4 regions of the Pseudoalteromonas sp. RB2-MNA-CIBAN-0110 genome follow, and region 3 is predicted to be linked to each of the others. Evidence: predicted binding sites of a transcription regulator. Region 3 holds the regulator's gene; each other region holds the start of a gene.

Region 1 (4,169 bases), on a different contig from region 3:
TAAGTTACAAAACGATATTCTTGATAGCATTTGGCCACTGTTAAAACCAGGTGGCACATTGGTATATGCTACGTGTTCGGTTCTTCCACAAGAAAACCAACAGCAAGTTGCTAAGTTTTTAGCTAATAACGATGATGTAGAACATATACCTCTACACGAAAATGATACCGTAACAACTCCAGGTTTGCAGTTACTGCCCGGTGAAAGTGATGGATTTTATTACGCTAAGCTAGTTAAAAAAGCCTAATAGCCGTACACTAAATAGTTAGCCATTTATGAAACATTAAATGGCTATTTTTTTAATTAAATTATGATCAATACCACGGGTAAATAATGAAAATAATTATACTCGGTGCCGGGCAAGTTGGTGCTACGCTTGCTGAAAACTTAGTTGGCGAACAAAACGAAATTACCGTTGTTGATATAGACGGTAACCGATTACGTGAACTTCAAGATAAGTACGACTTACAAGGGGTTATGGGCCACAGTGCACATCCTGATGTATTACGCCGTGCAGGCGCTGAAGATGCCGATATGATTATAGCGGTAACCAGTTCAGATGAAGTGAACATGGTTGCATGCCAAGTGGCGTACAGTATTTTTAAAACGCCCACAAAAATTGCCCGTATTCGCTCGGAGCAATATTTAAAATACCGCGAAAAACTATTTCAAAACGATGATTTACCAATCGATCATTACATTGCTCCCGAAGCACTGGTCACTAAGTATATTCGCCGTTTAATTGACTACCCTGGTGCTTTGCAAGTATTGCAGTTTGCCGATGGTATGCTGTCGTTAGTGGCCGTAAAAGCTTACTATGGGGGTTTATTAGTAGGTTATGCGTTATCTGCACTTAAAGAACATATTCCTAATGTAGAAACTCGTGTTGCCGCTATTTATCGTCAAGGTAAAGCAATCAAACCACTGGGTACCACCGTTATTGAAGCCGATGACGAAGTATTCTTTATTGCCGCTACAAAACATATACGCGCAGTAATGAACGAGCTACAAAAACTTGAGCGTTCGTACAAAAAAATTATGATAGCTGGTGGCGGTAACATTGGGGCAGGCCTTGCCCGCTCACTTGAAAAAAACCACACCGTTAAACTAATTGAACGCAGTAAAGAACGTGCCGAGCAACTCTCAGAAATGCTCGATAACACGGTCGTTTTTTGTGGTGACGCATCTGATCAAGAACTGCTCTCAGAAGAGCATATTGAACAAGTCGATGTATTTATTGCCGTAACCAACGACGATGAAGCAAACATTATGTCGGCCATGCTTGCAAAACGTATGGGCGCACAAAAAACCATGGTACTTATTCAACGTGGAGCTTACGTTGATTTGGTACAAGGCGGCGAAATAGATATTGCCATATCGCCACAACAAGCAACTATATCAGCGTTATTAACGCACGTACGCCGTGGTGATATTGTTAACGTGTATTCACTGCGTAAAGGCGCAGCAGAAGCCATTGAAGCGGTTGCTCATGGTGATGAAAACACATCTAAAGTGGTTGGGCGCGCGATTGCCGACATAAAACTTCCTGCAGGTACAACCATTGGGGCAATAGTACGTAATGACGATGTGTTGATAGCTCACGATGATACAATTATTATGTCGGGCGATCATGTCATCATGTTTTTAATCGACAAAAAACACATTACCGTTGTAGAAAAACTATTCCAAGTAAGTGCTATATTCCTTTAACTAGTTACTCTAATTAGTTAATTTAATACACAAAAAAGCCGCTGACTAAGGCGGCTTTAATGGAGTATGCTTAAATATTGATTACTGTACTTTTGAAAACTCTTCTTTAGAGATTTCACCATTACCATCAGTATCCAAATCATCAAAAATCTTTACAAGCTGAGGGTTAACCTTTGCTTCTTCCATTGTAATAGCACCGTTACCATCTGCATCAAAAGAGGCAAAATCTACTGCGGCATATGCTGCTGATGAAGATGCTAAAACGATAACTGCAAGTGTTGTATTTAATGTTTTCATAATAATATTCCTAGTAATATGGGAAGTCCTTTTCAAAGATCCCTGACTGTGAAAAATGTTTAATCTGAAAAGATTAATTAGTAATTAGTAATTAGTAATTAGTAATTAGTAATTAGTAATTAGCGAATTCTTCTTTAGAAAGCTCGCCGCTACCGTCGGTATCTAGCTCAATAAATTCAGCCATTAAATCTGTATCGACTGCCGCTTCGCTTGGGCTAATTGTGCCGCTACCATCGATATCAAGGCTGTCAAAATCTGATGCTGCAAATGCAGCGGAAGAAGATGCTAGTACTATAAGTGCTAATGCTTTATTTAAATGTTTCATAACTTAATCCTTCAATGTTCTATCAAAAAAATTGCTTCGTTTAACTTAAAACGTAATTTTCCACTTCCTTGTTATCCTCTTTCGTAAGCTCCCTTGCCTACTTAGGTGTCTTTGGCAACTCAGGATAAATACTTTTTAATTAAGCTTCTGAAAATTCTTCTTTTGATAACTCACCATTTTGGTCAGTATCAAGCTCAGAAAACATGCTCATTAGCTTTGCATCTACTGATGCTTCTGCTTGGCTAATTGTGCCACTGCCGTCTACATCCAGTGTGTCAAAATCTGTTGCAGCAAAAGCGGCCGAAGAAGATGCAATAGCGATAAGTGCTAAAGTTTTATTAATGCTTTTCATAATATGTATCCTTCAAATTTATGTGTGTGCGATTAAGTATTTCACTTTGAATCACGATTTCGTTCAGTACACTTAGACTATTACAACTTAGATGCCAACATTTAAAAGCTATTAATTTTCAATAAGTTAAATATATAACGTATAACAAGAAGGCGTTTTTAGAATAATTATTGTTGCCCTTTAGCAACACGTTTTAAAGGGTCTACATTAAAACCATTAAAAACATATAGTTATGTTTATATAAAAAGATACATTTTTAAATGTATGGTTTTAAAAGGAGGGATTTAAAAGAATAATTGAGATAAATTTTAACGAGGAAGCTTTAATAACAAAAAATAAGCTGTAAAAAATAATACGTAATCATTTGTTTTATTTAAATAATAATTTTAATTATGAAAGAGAAAAAAACATTTTATAAATACTGACGTAAAATGCCTTTTTGTTGCAAATAAGCGAAAACCTATTTATTCAACGGTAGGCTCAAGCGCAGAAGGGTCTATAAAATGCTCTTTCATAAAGGCTTTCATTTCATCCTCGCTTGCTAGTAGCTTAATTCCACAGTGCACACCTGCGGCATGCTCTTTAACACTGCAAATTTCACCTTCAAAATCTTTATCACTGCTATTAAGTACGACAGTGCATTGCATATCTTTAATACTTTCAACTTGCTGATCGCCTCTAATATCAAACATTACACCAGTGAGTGAAATGTCTTTAATAAGGCCTTCAAGTACCCTATCGTCACTTAGTTTTAGCTTTGCAGGTAATAAGGTAGGTATGCGTGTTTGTGAGCGTAGCGCAAATAACTGCACTTGCTTTGGAAAGTTTATAAACACGAGTTTAGCGGGATGAGAGGCTACCGACATAATTTGCTGGCGAAACGCAATAACTTGCCCACCACTACCTTCAATAAGCGCTCTTACAACAACCATTACGCCATCACGTAAATAGTCACTCGCCGCAGGTAAACGCTTTGCATTGGGATAATTTAAAATAATAAACTGTTTATCGAGTAAACCAACTAATTCAGTTTTAACACGCTTACTGCTTGTAGGTGTTAATATTTCTAGGTCGACTAAGCTGCCTACACTTATATGCTTTAGCTTTTCTAAATTTGTTGGCATATCCCTTTCCCAATAGTTCGTAATTTAAAACTTAAGCCACTCGTTTATCCACGCCAAAAAGTAGGCGTAAATAACACTAATAAAGTAAATATTTCTAAACGACCAAACACCATTGCAATGGTAAGCAACCATTTAGCACCATCGGTTATAGCGCCATAATGCGATGCTACATCTCCCAGACCTGGACCTAAGTTATTTAAACAAGCCGCAGTGGCTGAGAACGCAGTTATGTTATCCATACCCGTGCCCATAAGCGCTAACATAATAATAATAAACACCAACGCATATGCAGAGAAAAATCCCCACACGGCTTCTACTACTTTGTCTGGCAACGCCTTTCGACCCAGCTTGATTGAATATA
Region 2 (4,169 bases), on a different contig from region 3:
CGGCGATGACATAGAAAAAGCAAAAGACGTTATAGTCGAAAAAATTAACGAATTTGACTTTGTAATACGCAAAGACGAAACCGCCGTATACGCTGAAGGCTTTGGTGACAGCAGCATCAACTTACTGGTGTGGTTTTGGATTAAATACCCAGGCGAGCCTGACTTTATGACGGTACGCCATAAAGGTATAGTTGCCGTTAAGCAAGCACTAGACGAGGCGGACATTAGTATTCCATTCCCAATTCGTACGCTCGACTTTGGCATTAAAGGGGGCGAAAAACTCGATGCCATGATTAGCGATAAAATAAGCCAGCAGTCATCAAATAAAGACAGTAGCGACGGTGCTGACTCTAGCCAAAGTGAGTAATTTAGTTAAAGCTCATTAGGCAAAAGCATTGGGAAATAGTTACTTACCAACAGCGCATTTTTACAGAGTAAAAATGCGCTTTTTAATTAGTTCAAGTCACTTTTCTTTATTCATTAATTATTTTCTCCAGCAGATTTTGTAACGTATTTTTTATAAGGTAAGTTTCCCTTTTATCTATTTATTATGCAATTATTGGTTATACAAGGTGTATTTTTTTAGATATTAGGATTACAAACAAATGAAGTTAAAGATTAAATGGTTTACAAAAATAATTTTATTTTCAAGCCTAGTTATTAGCTTTATTTCAGTAGGTAACGAATATAATGCTAAATATGATGTGAGTTATAAATTAAATATAGATAACAATACCGCTGAAATACTTTTTCTCGATAAAAACAAAAACCTTACCTCTACATTAATCTTACCAAATAAAGCGGCATATATTGAAAAAGAGAAGTTACGAGAGTTTTGTAGCTCAGATGATGTTTTATGCCCTAGAAAAAGTTATGAAAGTAACGTTATCACTTGGTCACCTGATAATGAATATTTAGCTGTGTTTGTGGGTAATACAAAAGGGTTTTGGTTTATCCCCAGTAAAGAGATAACAAAAGCCGCATTCAATAAAAATAATGTAGTTAAAGTCGGCGTACATACTCAAAACGATAAAATAAATATTGCTCTATTTCATGGCGCGGCAGGATGGGTTGATAATCATCATTACGTTTTTTCAGCGGGTTTAAGTGGTGACAATTTTGTTTATAAGTTTAATCCAAAAACAAAGGAACTTAAGGGTTTTCCTTTTGAGCTAAATGAAGATTCTACGGTAAGCAGTTTTAAAGAAGTTTTTGTTGAAAGTTTTAATTCACAAAAAAGTAGTTTTAAATTAAGTGATGTTATTCAACAACTAGATAAATTGAAATAACTACAAAAAATAAACATAAAAAAGCGCAGCTTGTGTTGGAGTAACAAGCCGCGCTTATGAATTAGTTATACAAATAAGTTTATGTGGTGCGTATTAAATAACACTAATTTTATTACGAATGATTTTAACCCCATCCATATTTTCTAAAAACTTTTGAGCCAGTGCGCGCTGAAAACCAGTTTGTGCTTCACCGTATAAATCTACTTCCCCATTTTTTACCTGCACACGAATATCACTTAACGCTAGGTTAGGATTAGTTCGTAGGGTGTTGGTGATAGCTTGTTGTAAGTTAGGTTGAGTGGCTACACTGCTTACTACGGCCATGTTGGTTGCTGCACTTACTTTTGTAGCGCAAGCTAATAAAAATAAACAACAAAATGATACTAAAGCGATAGTTAACTTGAAGCGGTTCATAACTTAATCCTTACATTACGGTGAATAGTGCAGCCACAATATGGAAATTCCATCGGCTAGGTTATCTTTGTAGTTACAATTTCGGTGCCAATATTAACGCTATGAAATATAAGGGAATTTTATTAAGTGGGAATTCAGGTGGGCAAAAATTACATTTAAATGAGTATGAGTTACATGCTTGGGTTACATATGTAACAGGTACAAACAGCAGAGCCTGCAAGGCTTGCATTAAAAAGCCGACAAAAGTCGGCTTAGTATAAAAATGTTTTAGGTTACTTTTTCTTTTTAACCTTAGCCTTTTTCTTGGCTTTCATTTTTACTGGATCTTTACGCTTTTTAGCTGGTGGCTTAGCTTCTTTATGCTGTGGCTCAACACCTCTAATTACACGGCGTTTTAATTTTTGTTCAACGTAGCGCTCTACTTTATATAAAATACCAATATCGTGTGCTTCAACTAGCGATATTGCTATCCCTTTTTTACCAGCACGGCCAGTACGACCAATACGGTGTACATATACGTCGGCAGTACGCGGCATATCAAAGTTAATAACGTGGCTGATGTCAGACACGTCAATACCACGTGCAGCTACGTCGGTAGCAACTAATATGCTTGTTTTGCCACTGTGGAAGTTTTCCATGGCTTTCATACGTTTGTCTTGTGGCATTTCGCCGCGTAACCACGCCGCTTTTACATCATTAGTTGTAAGTTCGCCAATCAATGTTTCTAAGCGTTCGCGAGTTTTAACAAACACAATCGCTTTAGTTACGTCAGGGTTTTTTAGCGTATTAACTAATAATTCAAGTTTGTGATGATAATCGTCGGCTAAATGTACCCATTGGTGAATTTTAGCTTTTTCTTTACGTGACGATTCGGCTTCTAATAGAGCTGGGTCGTTTAATGTTTTTTCAGCAAACCTTTCTACGCTGTCACCTTCAAGTGTTGCTGAGAATAAAAAACATTGGCGACGATTTTTAGCTTCGTCACAAATACGGCTCATTTCTTTTTTGAAACCCATATCTAACATGCGATCTGCTTCATCAATAATAAGCATTTCTACGTGTTCAGCATGAAAGTTTTCGGTTTCTAGGTATTCCATTAATCGACCTGGTGTGGCGATTAAAATATCATTATTTTTTTCAAAAATTTCTTTATGCGTGCCGTAGTTAATACCGCCTGTTACTACACCAATTTTTAGGTGTGTGCGTTTAGCTAGCAGTTCACATTGTTCATGAATTTGATAAGCCAGCTCACGAGTCGGGGTCATAATGAGTACGCGCGCAAAACCAGGGTCACGACGTGGGAAATCCAGTAAGTACTGAATAGCCGGAATTAAAAATGCCGCTGTTTTACCTGTACCAGTAGGCGCAGATGCTAAAATATCGCGCCCCTGTAGTGCTTCAGGAATAGCTTGTTGTTGAATGCTGGTTGGCGTCTCGTAGCCCATTTTATTAATGGCATCGAGTAGCTTGTTATCAAGATCAAATTCAGAAAATTGCATAGAGTGTCTAAAATAAGGGACAATTACCCTGATTATACGCGCTATGCTGCGCTTGGTGAATGAAAAGGTGAAAAAATGTCTGGTTTTGTATTTAAACAATTTAAAGTTGAACACGACCACTGTGCAATGAAAGTTTCTACCGATGGCATTTTGCTTGGCGCATGGGCTAATTTAAGCGGTGCAAAGTCATTACTTGATATAGGCACCGGCACTGGCTTGTTAGCACTAATGTGTAAGCAGCGCAGTAATGAGCTTGATATAACTGCGGTAGAAATTGACGAAAGCGCCTATACCCAAGCATTACAAAATGTAGCTAATAGTCCGTGGCCAACTATAAGTATTACGCACCAAACTATTCAAAGCTTTAGTAGTGAAGTTAAATTTGACGTGGTTATCTCTAATCCACCGTATTTTAATCACAGTTTAAAAGGCGATAATGTTGCGCGTAATACCGCACGCCATACCGACGGCCTAAGTTTTGAAGAGTTAATTAATGCGTTTAAACATTTAAGCCATAGTGGTTCTCGCTTTAGCTTAATACTCCCAAGCGTTGAAGGCGCATTATTTATTGAGCTTGCTACTCAAAATGGGCTTTATTTAAATACTCATTGCCAAGTAAAAGCCACGCCCAACAAAGATATTAGCCGCAGTTTAATGACATTTAGCTACGTAAAAAGCGATATAGAATCATCAACCCTGTGTATTAGAAACTTAGATAATACCTACACTGCTGATTATATAGCCCTGTGCAAAGCATTTTATTTGAAAATGTGAAGCAATTGTAAAATAGGAACGAATAACGCAAACTGACTAAAACCTATTGTTGAGAACAGATATGGATAGTCAGTTACCAAAATCTTTTATAATTATACTTGCCGTATTACAGGCTATTGCTCTTACCCTTTTGTATAGCAGTATAGAAAATAATGTGTGGCCAGCAACAAGCCCTACATGGTTAGTCTCACTT
Region 3 (4,169 bases):
TTAACCGATAACGCCATGATAGACAAAATCAATGCTGATAATATTCAGGTAGATATAAAGCTATTAACAATGCGTTCGGAGCAACCCGTTATCATCACTGGACCCAATTTAAAAATCACTGGTAAAGGCCTAGAAGCCGACTTAAAAACCGAAGTGATAAAACTAATTAACCATACGCGAACCATATATTATGACCAATAAAATATTAAAATCACTTATTATTCCTACACTTATACTAGCGTTTAATAGTAGTGCTGCAGAGCAAAACACGCAACCGACTGCAAATCAAATTTCAATAAGCGCCGATAAGCAAGAAGGTCAATTAAAAGCTAATGTCGGGATTTTTGAGAAAAACGTTGAAATTATTCACGGTAATCGCCGTATCACAGCCGACCGCTTAGAAGTACATAAACGCGATGAACTTGGTGATAATAAACAATTATTAATTGCTACAGGTAGCCCTGCGCACTTTGAAGAAAAGCAATCAGATGGCACGACTATGAGCGCCAGTGCTGACGAAGTACGTTATGATGTATCTAAGCGTTTTTTAACGCTTGTTGGTAATGCACAAGTATCGCAAGCGGGACAAAAAATAAATGCTAAAAGCATTACCTACGATATAGAGCAGCAGCTAATCAGTGCCGAAAAAGATGAAAACTCAACTGACCGCGTTCACACAATTTTAGTGCCAATCGAGACTAAAAAAAGTAAAAAAAGCGACAAAGGTCAACCATGAGCACATTAAAAGCAGAGCTATTAGCAAAGAGCTATAAAGGCCGTGAAGTTGTAAAAAACGTCGGCCTTGAAGTCAAAGCTGGCAGTATTGTTGGCTTACTTGGCCCTAACGGCGCAGGTAAAACCACCACGTTTTATATGATAGTAGGACTTGTACCTAGCGACAAAGGTAAAATATCGATAGACGATAACGATATTACTCTTTTACCTATGCATAGTCGTGCTAGATTAGGCATTGGCTACTTACCGCAAGAGTCTTCAATATTCAGAAAGCTGACTGTTTATCAAAACTTAATGGCCATTTTAGAAACGCGCAAAGAGTTAAATAAACAAGCTAGAGAAGACACTCTCGATAAATTATTAGATGAATTTAGCATACAACACATTCGTGATAGCCAAGGCATGGCATTGTCAGGTGGCGAACGTCGTCGTGTTGAAATAGCACGTGCGCTGGCAGCAGATCCTAAATTTATATTACTGGATGAACCATTTGCAGGTGTTGACCCGATTTCGGTGTTAGACATAAAGAAAATAATAGAACATCTTAAAAATCGTGGGATTGGTGTATTAATTACCGATCATAACGTAAGAGAAACCCTTGATGTTTGTGAAAAAGCCTACATTGTTTCTCATGGGGAGCTGATTGCATCAGGTACTCCAGAACACGTATTAAATGATAAAACAGTACGCGATGTTTACTTAGGCGAGCAATTTAGGCTGTAACATTTACGCCATGTCTTTAAGCATCTGCTAGTATTAATTATAACAACATAAAAGGATTGTTAGAGATACATGAGGCAATCACTACAGCTGCGCATGGGCCAGCAACTTACAATGACTCCACAGCTGCAACAAGCTATTCGTTTGTTGCAACTCAGTACATTGGATCTCCAGCAAGAAATACAAGAAGCTCTCGACAGCAACCCGCTATTAGAGGTTGAAGAAGCAGACTATTCAGAAGACGCTGCAGGTAAAAACGAGCAAAAAGCAGATACAGATGACATAACTGTTAGCGCATCTGCCGATGATGCTCCAAGCGAATACGAACAAGATAGTGGTGAAGCACTTGCAAAAGACACGCTAAGTGACGACATGGCTATGGATGTTAGTTGGGATGAGTACATGAGTGCCGCCCCAGCAGCATCATCGGGTCCGATGCCTGAAGACGAATCAATATACCAAGGCGCCTCTACTGAAACGCTCCATGAGTATTTAATGTGGCAGTTACAACTAACGCCATTTAGCCCTACAGACGAAGCTATTGCTATTGCTATTGTAGAAGCCGTCGATGATTCAGGTATTTTAACACTAAGCTGCGAAGAGATTTTAGAAAGCTTTAATCAAGAAAACGAAGATGATAACGAAGTCGAACTTGATGAAATTGAAGCTGTATTAAAACGCATCCAACTGTTTGATCCTGTTGGTATTGCTGCACGTAGTTTACAAGAGTGTTTGTGTATTCAGCTAAACCAGTTTGATAAAGAAACACCTTACATTAATGAAACAAAAATGATTTTAACCGAGCATATTGATTTATTAGCTGCTCGTGACTATCGTACATTAATGAAGAAAACTAAGCTCAAAGAAGAAGAGCTTAAAGAAGTAATGACATTAATACATACTCTTAGCCCTAAACCTGCAGATACTATTGTAAGAGAAGAATCTGAGTATGTTATTCCTGATGTGTCAGTTAAAAAAATCAAAGGCCGCTGGGTTGTTGAGTTAAACCCAGACAGCATGCCTAAAATTCGTGTTAATAGCCAATACGCGGCAATGTCTCGCACTGTAAAATCCAGTGGTGACAGCCAGTTTATTCGCTCGCATTTACAAGAAGCTAAATGGTTTATTAAAAGCTTAGAAAGTAGAAACGACACGCTATTAAAAGTAACAAATTGTATTGTTAAGCAACAACAAGGCTTTTTTGAACACGGTCCTGAAGCCATGAAACCAATGGTTTTAAATGATGTTGCTGAAATGGTAGAAATGCACGAATCAACAATTTCGCGCGTAACAACCCAAAAGTATATGCACACACCCCGTGGTATATTTGAGCTTAAATATTTTTTCTCAAGCCATGTAAGCACCGAAAACGGTGGTGAATGTTCATCTACAGCAATCCGTGCGCTTATCCGAAAATTAATCGCAGCAGAAAATTCAGCAAAACCATTGAGTGATAGCAAAATAGCGGATATATTGGCTGAGCAAGGAATTAAAGTAGCGAGACGTACAATCGCAAAATACCGCGAATCTCTGGCTATTCCACCGTCAAATCAACGTAAAAGTTTGATTTAAGACGCAAAAAAAGAGGGTAATGCTTATGCAACTAAACTTAACTGGTCGTCACGTAGAATTAACCGATTCACTAAGAGACTATATTAATACCAAATTTGCGAAGCTAGAAAGACACTCTGATCATATTAATAATGTTCATGTCATTCTCGATGTAGAAAAATTAAATCAAAAAGCAGAAGCCACCATACACGTAAGCGGTGCTGAGCTATTTGCCTCTACAGAACATCAAGATATGTATGCCGCCATTGACTCGTTGATCGACAAGCTCGATCGACAAGTAATTAAACACAAAGAGAAGCTTGCTCGACACTAATATGATGAAATTAAGCTCACTTATATGCCAGGACTGCAGCAAAGCTGCGGTCCTTTTTAATAGCAAAAAAAGAATTTTAGAGTTCATTAGCGAACTTGCTCACGACAAACTTCCGTATTTACCGCAACAAGATATTCTTAATGCTTTAATGAGCAGAGAGAAACTCGGTAGTACAGGTATAGGGCGTGGCATTGCCATTCCTCATGGAAGAATGAGCGGTGCAGAAGAGCCTTTGGCTTTAGTACTCGTTAGCGAAACTCCAATAAATTTTGATGCAATCGATAATCGCCCTGTTGATATTTTCGTCGCACTCATCGTACCAGATGGCGATAACCAGCAGCACTTAAAGACTCTAGCAACCATTGCTGATAAACTAAACAACAAAGATTTTTGTAAACAGTTACGCAGTGCAAAATCAGATACTGAGCTTTACCAAGTTATTGTCAATCAATCATAGTTTTATAAAGGGTGTTAAATGGAGTTAATTATCATAAGCGGCCGCTCTGGTTCTGGAAAGTCGGTTGCTTTACGCGTTGTAGAAGATTTAGGTTATTATTGCGTAGATAATATTCCAGTTAACTTGCTTCCTTCATTAGTTCGCAGTGTGTCTGATAGCTATGATAAAATTGCTGTTAGCATTGATGTGCGTAACATCCCTAAGCAACAAGATGAATTTAACGATATTCTTGAATACTTGCCTGGCTTTGCAAAACCTACTTTATTTTATTTAGATAGCGACGATCAAACATTGATCAAACGTTTTTCTGAAACTCGTAGATTACACCCACTATCAATTGACTCGTTGCCTCTTGATTTAGCCATCAAAAAA
Region 4 (4,169 bases), on a different contig from region 3:
TCAGTTTTAATAGATGAAAAGTACCTAGAGTTGGCAGTTCGTGCATTACACAAAGCATTTTTAACAGAAAATGGATAGATTGAGAGTTTTTACTTACTTTTCAGTCTAATTTTCATTAGTATGTTTAAGCGGAATCTTATAATTTTTATTGGAACATGGGAGCAAGAGAATGCTAATACTAACTCGTAGAGTAGGTGAAACCCTAATGATTGGTGACGAAGTAACAGTTACTGTTCTAGGTGTTAAAGGAAATCAAGTTCGAATCGGTGTTAATGCACCAAAAGACGTATCAGTGCATCGTGAAGAGATTTACATGCGCATACAAGCTGAAAAGTCGAACCCTAATCCGGGCAATGCTTAATCAACACGTATACGTAGTTGAGTAATTAACTCAACTAGTCAAAAAGCCACTCACTGAGTGGCTTTTTTGTTTATAAAAACGAGTGTTTCTGGGGTTAGTATTTGTTTTGAAATGTACTGCATTCCGCTTTTATTTTTAATAATAATACCTTGCTGAGTATCTATTACTTCGCTTATGTCTTGCCAAGTTAGCTGAAAGCTTTTGTAATGATTAGCCGATTTAATGCCTTCTTCATCAAAGGTAAGTGTTACCTCAGAGCCTGACGCTCTGCTGAGCATTTGTCTGGTTACCCACCAAGGTCTGCGATAGTAAAAAGCGACGCACTCTAGTACACCTAGCATGATCATAAACGATCCTAAGTAATGATCGTTTAAAACATAAATGCCAAATAAACCAAGCGCAACGAGGAGTACAAGTAAAAAGTACTTAGGTTTGGCGCGCTTACTGTAGGGGAGTGACTCGTCAAAGCACTCGTAAAAGTAAGGTTTATCTAGTGTGTAGGTTGTTGTAAATGCCATATTGCCTTGCTTTAAATATCGTTTTTTTTATTTTAACAAGCTAACCGCTAAATGAGCAGCTTTATAGTCAGTGATTTTATTACAGACACAAAAAAAACGGCCCTAAGGCCGTTTTTTAGCGTTACAAGAAGAATTAACAGTTAGTTTCTTCAGCGTTTACGCCTTCTTTAACATTTTCACATGCATCTTCTACTTTGTTTTGCACGTCAGTTACTGCTTCGTCAATACGTTCGCCTGCGTCTTCTGCATGATTGTCTTCACAACCCATGATGAAGAAACTTGCGAATAGACCGATTAGTGCTGCTTTTACAGTTGTTGAATTCATAATGTAATTCCTTGTAAGTGTTGATTAAATTTTAGTGTTTGTTAGTTGAATGCTTTATCTACCTGGGTGATTTACCACGTAGTGCACCTGAAACTAATGAGATCACTAAAAGTACTAAAAATATAAAAAATATAATTTTTGCTATACCAGCTGCGGCACCTGCGATGCCACCAAAACCTAACACTGCAGCGATTAAAGCAATAACTAAAAATGTAATTGTCCAGCGTAACATTGTTTTCTCCTTGGTTATCAAATTTGCTCACAATAACTAATGCCAGTTATATGCCAAAGTTTATTTTTGTTTTATATCAGCTAGTTATGGTTTTTAACTGTGTTTTTAGTTATTAGTTAGTTAGTAATTTTTACGCTTTGTTATGTAAGTTATTCACACTGTTACAAGTTACCGGTAAATATTCACTAAAAATAATGTTTTTGGTAAGACCAATTAACAATTGATGTGTGTTTTTGTACTTATTATAAAATTTGGCGGTTATTTTTATTAAGTTGAATAGTTAATTAACAACTTCCATATAACTATTAGCTATAGTCGTTATTTTCTGTATGTATTGTAGGGCGCATGATTGCTGGGTTATGGCATGTAAATTTGTTGAGTGTTATGTTGTTTATAGTTTAATTGGTTTTACCAATTTACAAGATGTAGACAAAGCGACTAGTTTTGTTATTATCCAGTGAATAAATATTTAATTAAATCGATTTTTTATTTTCGATATGGGTTTCAAGGGGGAGAAAAATGGATATAGGTGCTCTACTCACAACGGCTGGTAGCTTAATGCTAACTGGTATGGTTGGGGTGTTTGTATTTCTGTCGATATTAATTGGTGCAGTAACGCTTATGTCTAATTTGGTGACGCGCTATAGCGAACCAGAGGCATCACCAGCTAAATCACCGTCTTTTAAATCTCAAGGTGTGCCTAATGAGCACATCGCTGCTATTAGTGCTGCCATTGCTCAGTACAAATCAAATAATAAATAAGGGGCACACACATGGCTAAATTAAAATTAACAGAATTGGTATTACGCGATGCGCACCAATCATTGCTCGCAACACGTATGCGCCTAGACGATATGCTACCTATTGCTAGCAAGCTAGATGATGCAGGTTATTGGTCTATTGAATCGTGGGGCGGTGCTACATTTGATTCGTGTATTCGTTATTTAGGCGAAGATCCTTGGGAGCGTATTCGTGCGCTTAAAAAAGCGATGCCTAATACTAAACAGCAAATGCTATTACGCGGTCAAAACCTATTAGGCTACCGCCATTACGCTGATGATGTAGTTGAAAAGTTTGTAGAACGCGCACATAAAAATGGCGTTGACGTATTTCGTATTTTCGATGCAATGAACGATGTACGTAACCTAGAAACAGCGATTAAAGCGGCTATAAAAGTAGGCGCGCATGCTCAAGGTACTATTTCGTACACGGTAAGTCCTGTTCATACGCTTGATATGTGGCTGACTCTTGCTAAGCAATTAGAAGATTTAGGCTGTCACTCAATTTGTATTAAAGACATGGCGGGTTTATTAAAGCCGTACGATGCTGAAAAACTAATTAAAGCACTTAAAGAAACCGTATCGGTTCCTATTGCTATGCAGTGCCACGCTACAACAGGTTTAAGTACTGCGACTTATCAAAAAGCGATTGATGCAGGCATTGATATGCTTGATACCGCTATTTCATCAATGAGTATGACTTACGGACACACAGCAACTGAAACTATTGTATCGATAGTTGAAGGAACTGAGCGCGATACTGACCTTGATTTAAATCATCTAGAAGAAATTGCTGCTTACTTTAGAGATGTACGTAAAAAATATGCGGCATTTGAAGGTAGCTTAAAAGGGGTTGATGGTCGTATTTTACTAGCTCAAGTACCTGGTGGCATGCTTACAAACATGGAAAACCAACTTAAAGAGCAAGGCGCGGCAGATAAGCTTAATGAAGTTTTACTTGAGATCCCACGTGTACGTGAAGATCTTGGCTTTTTACCTTTAGTAACACCCACGTCGCAAATTGTAGGTACTCAAGCAGTACTTAACGTGCTAACCGGTGAGCGTTATAAAACAATTACTAAAGAAACTGCTGGCGTATTAAAAGGTGAATATGGCTTAACACCAGCACCAATGAATAAAGAGCTACAAGAGCGTGTGCTTGATGGAGCAGAGGTTATTACTTGTCGCCCTGCAGATAACATTGCACCAGAGCTTGCAACGCTTGAAGCTGAATTATTAAAAGAAGCGCAAGAGCAAGGTTTAACACTTGCTGATGAGCAAATTGATGACGTACTAACTTATGCATTATTTCCGCAGGTTGGTTTGAAATTTATTAAAAATCGTAATAACCCTGATGCATTTGAGCCTATTCCTACCGTTGAAGATAAGAGCAATAAGGCAGCACCAAAATCAGGATCAAATAATAACAGCGTTAAAGCTGAGCAATACAGCGTAAAAGTAGATGGTAAAGTTTACGACGTAGTAGTGGCGCAAGGTGGTGAGCTAAAAGAGGTAACATTAAAAGACTCTGAGCACATTCCTCAATCTGCTTCAGTTGCATCAGGTGAAACCCTTAACGCACCTTTAGCCGGTAATATTTTTAAGATTAAGGTAAAAGCTGGGCAAGTTGTTAACGAAGGTGATGTAGTGATTATTATGGAAGCCATGAAAATGGAAACTGAAATACGCGCTACGCATACAGGAACAATTGCTGAAGTGTTAGTTGGTGAAGGCGATGCTGTAACTACCGGCGACGCTATGATTGCATTAGCTTAGGAGTAAATAGAGGATGGAAGGTATTTTAAACCTCTGGAATGCGACAGGCATTGCTAACTTTACAATCCCATCATTAATTATGATTGCGGTAGGGTGTTTATTACTGTTTTTAGCGATAGCTAAAGGCTTTGAACCACTATTATTACTACCTATTGGTTTTGGTGCAATTTTAACAAAT

What was found. The regulator sigma-54, encoded in region 3, starts transcription at its own class of promoters, with help from an activator protein. The targets are predictions, from matches to a motif close to GTTGGCACGNNNNTNGNNT.
Region 1: AAEY68_RS15025 (EF-hand domain-containing protein) is a predicted target of sigma-54. The motif match lies at 2,765-2,783, and genes of this name have one in related genera.
Region 2: AAEY68_RS01365 (BON domain-containing protein) is a predicted target of sigma-54. The motif match lies at 1,777-1,795, and genes of this name have one in related genera.
Region 4: AAEY68_RS16670 (DUF1328 domain-containing protein) is a predicted target of sigma-54. The motif match lies at 1,476-1,494, and genes of this name have one in related genera.

What each region holds. Positions count from the first base shown of each region.
Region 1 covers NZ_JBEOOQ010000032.1:10,073-14,241, forward strand. Annotated here, with positions in the region: gene rsmB (16S rRNA (cytosine(967)-C(5))-methyltransferase RsmB) at 1-247, shown strand, start outside; gene trkA (Trk system potassium transporter TrkA) at 334-1,710, shown strand; gene AAEY68_RS15015 (EF-hand domain-containing protein) at 1,792-2,007, opposite strand; gene AAEY68_RS15020 (EF-hand domain-containing protein) at 2,120-2,332, opposite strand; gene AAEY68_RS15025 (EF-hand domain-containing protein) at 2,472-2,684, opposite strand; gene AAEY68_RS15030 (flagellar brake domain-containing protein) at 3,149-3,808, opposite strand; gene AAEY68_RS15035 (TrkH family potassium uptake protein) at 3,853-4,169, opposite strand, start outside.
Region 2 covers NZ_JBEOOQ010000002.1:10,796-14,964, reverse strand. Annotated here, with positions in the region: gene AAEY68_RS01375 (mechanosensitive ion channel family protein) at 1-367, shown strand, start outside; gene AAEY68_RS01370 (hypothetical protein) at 606-1,289, shown strand; gene AAEY68_RS01365 (BON domain-containing protein) at 1,383-1,703, opposite strand; gene srmB (ATP-dependent RNA helicase SrmB) at 1,976-3,202, opposite strand; gene AAEY68_RS01355 (tRNA1(Val) (adenine(37)-N6)-methyltransferase) at 3,278-3,976, shown strand; gene AAEY68_RS01350 (DUF4153 domain-containing protein) at 4,038-4,169, shown strand, end outside.
Region 3 covers NZ_JBEOOQ010000014.1:70,483-74,651, forward strand. Annotated here, with positions in the region: gene lptC (LPS export ABC transporter periplasmic protein LptC) at 1-201, shown strand, start outside; gene lptA (lipopolysaccharide transport periplasmic protein LptA) at 191-736, shown strand; gene lptB (LPS export ABC transporter ATP-binding protein) at 733-1,458, shown strand; gene AAEY68_RS09155 (RNA polymerase factor sigma-54) at 1,528-3,027, shown strand; gene hpf (ribosome hibernation promoting factor) at 3,053-3,340, shown strand; gene ptsN (PTS IIA-like nitrogen regulatory protein PtsN) at 3,345-3,797, shown strand; gene rapZ (RNase adapter RapZ) at 3,816-4,169, shown strand, end outside.
Region 4 covers NZ_JBEOOQ010000039.1:21,582-25,750, reverse strand. Annotated here, with positions in the region: gene AAEY68_RS16690 (aspartate kinase) at 1-78, shown strand, start outside; gene csrA (carbon storage regulator CsrA) at 170-361, shown strand; gene AAEY68_RS16680 (YcxB family protein) at 412-879, opposite strand; gene AAEY68_RS16675 (hypothetical protein) at 1,013-1,204, opposite strand; gene AAEY68_RS16670 (DUF1328 domain-containing protein) at 1,263-1,436, opposite strand; gene AAEY68_RS16665 (OadG family protein) at 1,956-2,198, shown strand; gene oadA (sodium-extruding oxaloacetate decarboxylase subunit alpha) at 2,210-3,991, shown strand; gene AAEY68_RS16655 (sodium ion-translocating decarboxylase subunit beta) at 4,005-4,169, shown strand, end outside.